Regions from separate parts of the Streptomyces sp. NPDC000880 genome, predicted to be linked through region 2. Evidence: riboswitches for the same ligand, from Rfam matches in the RefSeq annotation. Region 2 holds a riboswitch; the other holds the start of a gene.
The links. A riboswitch is a leader RNA that binds a small molecule or an ion and turns the genes downstream of it on or off. The one in region 2 is predicted to bind glycine.
Positions count from the first base shown of each region.

Region 1: it holds a riboswitch for glycine, as region 2 does, so the genes downstream of both, gcvP (aminomethyl-transferring glycine dehydrogenase) here and gcvT (glycine cleavage system aminomethyltransferase GcvT) in region 2, are expected to answer to the same signal.

Region 1 is NZ_JBSFMS010000045.1:9,756-13,153, forward strand. It holds gene ACWDO5_RS17085 (DNA polymerase IV) at 1-665, shown strand, start outside; gene ACWDO5_RS17090 (PRC-barrel domain-containing protein) at 621-1,016, opposite strand; glycine riboswitch at 1,119-1,216, shown strand; gene gcvP (aminomethyl-transferring glycine dehydrogenase) at 1,398-3,398, shown strand, end outside.
Region 2 is NZ_JBSFMS010000039.1:3,993-7,390, forward strand. It holds gene ACWDO5_RS15555 (enhanced serine sensitivity protein SseB C-terminal domain-containing protein) at 1-86, opposite strand, end outside; gene ACWDO5_RS15560 (enhanced serine sensitivity protein SseB) at 187-957, opposite strand; gene ACWDO5_RS15565 (AAA family ATPase) at 1,062-1,751, opposite strand; glycine riboswitch at 1,900-1,997, shown strand; gene gcvT (glycine cleavage system aminomethyltransferase GcvT) at 2,147-3,280, shown strand; gene gcvH (glycine cleavage system protein GcvH) at 3,342-3,398, shown strand, end outside.

The DNA.
Region 1 (3,398 bases), on a different contig from region 2:
GGGCGTCCGGGCACTCGGGGCGGACCATCGTGCTGAAGGTGCGGCGGTACGACTTCTCGACGCTGACGCGCTCGGAGACGCTGCGCGGACCGACGGACGACCCGGCGGTGGTGCGGGAGGCGGCCGGGCGGCTGCTGGAGGCGGTGGACACCACGGGCGGGGTACGGCTGCTGGGGGTGGGCGTGACGGGGCTCGCGGATTACACGCAGGAGGATCTCTTCGCCCAGGCCGCGGCCGATGAGCCGGACGAGCACGCAGCACACGAGGAGGCGGCCGAGGGTGAGCGGGAGACGCACGAGGCCGACGACGCGGCGGAGGCCGGGGCGGGGACGGGAGCCGCAGCCGGGGCAGGAGCCCGGGCGGGAGCAGGTGTCGGGGCGGGCGCGGCGGAGCACGAGGCGCTCGCGGCGCGGCGCTGGGCGGCCGGGCATGACGTGCGGCATGCCGAGTACGGGGCGGGGTGGGTGCAGGGCAGCGGGCTCGGCCGGGTCACGGTGCGGTTCGAGGAGCCGGGGTCGCCGCCGGGGCGCGTACGCACCTTCCGGGTCGACGACCCCGATCTGGAGCCCTCCGATCCGCTGCCGCTCGTCGAGCTGCCCCACGGCGGCGGAGAGTGCGGGTCAGTCCTCCTGGCCGGCGACGCGGCCGAAGGACCGGTCCCCTGAGGAGGGAGCGGGCCTCTCGGGGGCCTCGGAGAGTTCGAGGCCGTAGTGGTGATAAAGCTGAAGCTCCTGCTCCGGGGAGAGATGGCGGCCGACTCCGAAGTCCGGGGCATCCTTGATCAGCGAGCGCTCGTACGGGACATGCAGGGTGTCGTCGACGAGCTTGCTCGGCTCCAGCGGGACGAACGCGTCCCGGCTGAACAGGCCGGTCCGCACCGCTGCCCACTCGGGCACTCCCGTGGCATCGTCCAGGTACACCTCGTCCACAGTCCCGATCTTGTGGCCGTTGCGGTCGAACGCCTTGCGGCCGATCAGGCTGCGCGGATCGATATCGGTCTGCACGGTCCCTCCAATAGGTCGCAACTGCTGTGTAAATACTACAAAAGTGCACATCGGGGGTGTCGGCCACTTGAGCGATCGGCGAGGGGGCGCGCTGGTAGGCTGGCAAACGGCTGCTGACCCTGTGCGGGAGAGTCCACCGGTGAACGTGCCGGCGGCGCCGAAGGAGCAAATCCTCCCCGGAATCTCTCAGGCCCCTGTACCGCACGGACGAGGTCACTCTGGAAAGCAGGGCGGGCGTCGGACGGCATCCGCTCTCACCGACGGTGAAAGCCGGAGCGTGGCATGCGCGCGCCCTGGTGAAACTCTCAGGTTGAGATGACAGAGGGGGAGGCCGTCCGGGCATCCGCGCCGTGGTGCCCCTCGCAGGTCGTGTCAGACCAGGAGGCCTCCTAAATGACCGCCAACCGCATTCCGCTCTCCCACCTGGAGCGAGGCACCCCCTTCGAGCAGCGCCACATCGGGCCCGACGCCGAGGCCCAGGCGAAGATGCTGGCGCAGGTGGGCTACGGCTCGCTCGACGAGCTGACCGCCGCCGCGGTGCCTGATGTGATCAAGAGCGCGGAGGCGCTGGACCTCCCGGGCGCGCGTACCGAGGCGGATGTCCTCGCCGAACTGCGCACTCTTGCCGACCGCAATCAGGTACTCGCGCCCATGATCGGCCTTGGCTACTACGGCACCTTCACACCGCCGGTGATCCTGCGCAATGTCATGGAGAACCCGGCCTGGTACACCGCGTACACGCCGTACCAGCCGGAGATCTCCCAGGGCCGGCTCGAGGCGCTGCTCAACTTCCAGACGATGGTCGCCGACCTGACCGGTCTGCCCACCTCCGGAGCCTCGCTGCTCGACGAGAGCACGGCCGCCGCCGAGGCCATGTCGCTGGCCCGCCGGGTCGGCAAGGTCAAGAACGGCGTCTTCCTGGTCGACGCCGACACCCTGCCGCAGACCCTCGCAGTGATCGAGACCCGCGCCGAGCCCACTGGCGTCGAGGTCGTCACCGCCGACCTCAGCGAAGGCATCCCGGCCGAGATCGCGGAGCGCGGCGTCTTCGGCGTGCTGTTGCAGTACCCGGGCGCCTCCGGTGCCGTACGCGACCTCAAGCCCGTCATCGAGCAGGCGCACGAGCTCGGCGCGATCGTCACCGTCGCCGCCGATCTGCTGGCGCTCACCCTGCTCACCGCGCCCGGCGAGCTGGGCGCCGACATCGCGGTGGGCACCACGCAGCGCCTCGGCGTCCCGATGGGCTTCGGCGGCCCGCACGCCGGTTACATGGCCGTACGCGAGAAGTTCGCGCGCAGCCTGCCCGGCCGGCTCGTCGGCGTCTCCGTGGACGCGGACGGCAACAAGGCCTACCGGCTCGCGCTGCAGACCCGTGAGCAGCACATCCGCCGCGAGAAGGCCACCAGCAACATCTGTACCGCCCAGGTCCTCCTCGCTGTGATGGCGGGGATGTACGCCGTCTACCACGGCCCGGACGGGCTCAGGGGGATCGCGCGGCGCACTCACCGGTACGCCGCGATCCTCGCCGAGGGGCTACGGGCCGGTGGCGTCGAGGTCGTGTACGGGTCGTACTTCGACACGCTGACCGCACGGGTGCCGGGCAAGGCCGCCGCCGTCGTGGCCGCCGCACGTGAGGGCGGGGTCAACCTCCACCTCGTCGACGCCGACCACCTCTCCATCGCGTGTGACGAGACCACGACCCGTAACCAGCTGGCCGCGGTCTGGGCCGCCTTCGGTGTCGAGGCCGACGTCGAGGAGCTGGACGCCGCAACCGACGACGCCCTGCCTGCCACCCTGCTGCGCACGGACGACTACCTCACCCACCCCGTCTTCCACCAGCACCGTTCCGAGACGGCGATGCTGCGCTACCTGCGCAAGCTCGCCGACCGCGACTACGCGCTGGACCGCGGCATGATCCCGCTCGGCTCCTGCACCATGAAGCTGAACGCGACCACCGAGATGGAGCCGGTCACCTGGCCGGAGTTCGGGCAGATCCACCCCTTCGCGCCGGTCGAGCAGGCCGCCGGATACCTCACGCTCATCCGCGAGCTGGAGGAGCGCCTCGCCGAGGTCACCGGGTACGACGCGGTCTCCATCCAGCCCAACGCCGGTTCGCAGGGCGAGCTCGCGGGTCTGCTCGCCGTGCGCGCGTACCACCGTGCCAACGGTGACGACCAGCGCACCATCTGCCTCATCCCGTCCTCCGCGCACGGCACCAATGCCGCCAGCGCCGTGATGGCGGGCATGAAGGTCGTCGTGGTGAAGACCGCCGACGACGGTGAGGTGGACATCGAGGACCTGCGTGCCAAGATCGAGCAGTACCGCGACGAGCTCTCGGTCCTGATGATCACCTACCCGTCCACGCATGGCGTGTTCGAGGAGCATGTCGCCGAC
Region 2 (3,398 bases):
GCCTCGTACGCGTCGTAGCGTCCGGGAGTCACCTGGCGCAGCATGTGCTCGACCTGCCCGGCCGCCGCGGTGCCTGACGCACTCACCCTGGGTTCCGCCCCTCTTCGATCCACCCGGCACGCATGCGGCGGGTCCGACCTGGCCATCAAACCAGCTTAATCGGGAGTTCTGACGCCGACTTGACGACTACACGTGCTGTCGTTGATAGAAGGGCCGCACCCGCTCCAGCATCCACATACCGACGGGGTCCTGCGCCACATCCAGCAGTACGAGATTGACCGGCCAGCCCACCTGGGCCCGGCCCAGCGCCCGGCTGAGCGCATCCATCGGGGCATTGCGCTCGGCGGTCTCCCAGGAGGAGACCTGGACGCCGATGAACAGCGTCGGCGACTCGCCCTCAATGGACGCGAGCGCGCGGCGGGCGGTGAGGACGACACCAGAGCTCTCGAACTCACCGGCCGCGGCGGCGAGGAAGTCCACCGGCTCCTCCTGCCAGTCGGGCTCGAAGAGCCGCACCCGGCCGCCGGTCGCCGGACCCTCGAGGGGCGGGCGTCCCACCCGGCACAGTTCGGCGACGGCGGGCGGCGGCAGCGGGGCGCCGACCGTGCCGCCCGGGTTCACGGCGATGCCGAGCTGCGGGGGCAGTCCGCGGGCGAATTCGCGGGCGGGGGCGACGGTGAAGGACATATGGCTGCCGACGCAGTGCAGGAACTGCTGCTCGGAGCTGAAGACCGGGACGTACGCCGCCCCGTCGACCTCCATGGTGGGCAGATCGAGGTCGGGGCTGTCCGGGCCGCCGCCGTTGGGCAGCGGCACCCAGATCTGGCTGCGGCCGAGCACCTCGACGAGGCGGCCGCCTGCGGAGGGGTTGCCGAGGGATGCGGCGAGCACCTCTTCGAGCTCGTTCGCCGGCCAGCCGCCGTACGGATGCGGATGCGGATGCTCCGGTGTCTGCATGTGCTGTCCTTCTCCCCCTGCGTTCCCACGGTTGCGCGCACGACCCTAACGCCGTGGGGGCCCGCCCGGGCGGCCGGGGGCGGGGCATTCGGCCCCGCTTGTCCTCAATCGCCGGACGAGCTTGATCTCGACTCCTCGAAGCCGACCAGGTCAAGCGCCCCAGCCGAGTCCCGGTCCAGCAGCACCGCCGACGCGCAGCCCGCCGGCACCCGCCCGGCCTCCGCGTCGCCGACCAGACGGCCCACCGCCCGCCGGTGCCGGGCGAATGCGTACCCCGACACTCCGCGGCCGCGCTCGCGCTGGCCCTCCCTGGCCACCGCCGGCGTGACGTCAAGAAGCACCAGATGCAGGCCGCGGCCGCGGCGGCGCGTCTCGCGGGCCAGCCAGCGCCGCACCCAGGCCTGCGTGCCGCAGTCGTGTACGACGACGCTCCCGCCGGAGCGCAAGGCGCGCCGCAGTCCGGCGTAGTGCGCGATCCGGACCAGCGGGCGGTAGACGGCGTACGGCAGGAGCTTCGGCATCCGCGCGTCCCATCGGTCCCGGGCGTCCTGCGAGTCGATGCCGCGGGCGCGCGCCGCGCGCCGGATCAACGTGGACTTTCCGCTGCCGGGCAGGCCGGAGACGACCACTACGTCACCGTCGGCGAAGACCAGACTGCGCGGGCTGCGCCCCGAGCGGTCTCTCAGGTCATGCAGCACGGGCGCGGGCGCCTTGGCCAGTCGCCGAGCAGCCGCGCCCGGCGGGGCGGGCACCCCCGCGGTCGTCGCGTACGCCTCGGACCGCTGCAACGTCATCACCCTCCCCCATGTCGGGTTACGCACCCTTGCCCATGAAGTGTAAAGAAACGGTAATGCGGCACAACCATATTGCAGCCAAGGGCCTGTCGCCCCACTCCGCCACGATGCGTGCAATGATGTCGGCGCAAACTGCATACCGGCCGCTTGAATCCACGCGGGAGAGTCCTGGCCACGGTGTGCGCCGGGCGCCGAAGGAGCAAGTCCCTCCCTTGAATCTCTCAGGCCCCGTACCGCGTGTGATGAGGCAGATCTGAAAAGCGAGCCGCTGTCGAGTGGCTCCACCCAAGGTGCAAGTCACGACCACCAATACGTGCGGTCGCGACGAACCTCTCAGGTTCCGATGACAGATGGGGAGGATCGTCCTCATCGGCCATGCCCTGGGAGCCACATCTATGAGCAACGCCCCCCGTCTGACCGCCCTCGATGCCCTGCACCGTTCGCTGGGCGCGACCATGACCGACTTCGCGGGCTGGGACATGCCGCTGCGGTATGGCAGTGAGCGCGACGAGCACAACGCCGTCCGCACCCGGGCCGGCCTCTTCGACCTCTCCCACATGGGCGAGATCACCGTCACCGGGCCGCAGGCCGCCGATCTCCTCGACTACGCACTGGTCGGCAACATCGGCGGCGTCGCCGTCGGCCGCGCCCGCTACACCATGATCTGCCAGGAGGACGGCGGGATCCTCGACGACCTGATCGTCTACCGCCTCGGCGAGACCGAGGCCCCCGAATACCTCGTCGTCGCCAACGCGGGCAACGCCCAGGTGGTGCTGGACGCGCTGACCTCCCGCGCCGACGGCTTCGCCGCCGAGGTGCGCGACGACCGTGACGCGTATGCCCTGATCGCCGTCCAGGGTCCGAAGTCCCCGGGCATTGTGAAGTCGCTGACCGACGCCGACCTGGACGGGCTGAAGTACTACGCGGGCCTGCCCGGCACGGTCGCCGGCGTCCCGGCGCTGATCGCCCGCACCGGTTACACCGGCGAGGACGGCTTCGAGCTCTTCGTCGAGCCTCAGCACGCCGAGAAGCTCTGGCAGGCGCTGACCGAGGCCGGAGCGCCGGCCGGTCTGATCCCCTGCGGCCTCTCCTGCCGCGACACGCTGCGCCTGGAGGCGGGCATGCCGCTGTACGGGCACGAGCTGACGACCGCGCTGACCCCCTTCGACGCGGGCCTGGGCCGGGTCGTGAAGTTCGAGAAGACGGCCAACGGTGGGCGCTTCGTCGGCCGCGATGCCCTTGAGGCCGCCGCCGAGCGCGCGGCGACCAACCCGCCGCGGCGGCTCGTCGGCCTGATCGCCGAGGGCCGCCGGGTCCCCCGCGCCGGGTACCAGGTGGTCGCAGACGGTCAGGTGATCGGCGAGGTCACCTCGGGCGCCCCGTCGCCGACGCTGGGCAAGCCGATCGCCATCGCCTACGTGGACGCCGCGCACGCCGCTCCCGGCACCGAGGGCGTCGGCGTCGACATCCGCGGCTCCCACGAGCCGTACGAGGTCGTCGCGCTGCCGTTCTACAAGCGCCAGAAGTGATCCTCGGCACCACACCGGGCCCGTTCACCAGCACTCCCCCGCGTACAGGAGAATTCAGGTCATGAGCAACCCCCAGCAGCTGCGCTACAGCAAGGAGCACGAGTGGCTGTCGCCCGCC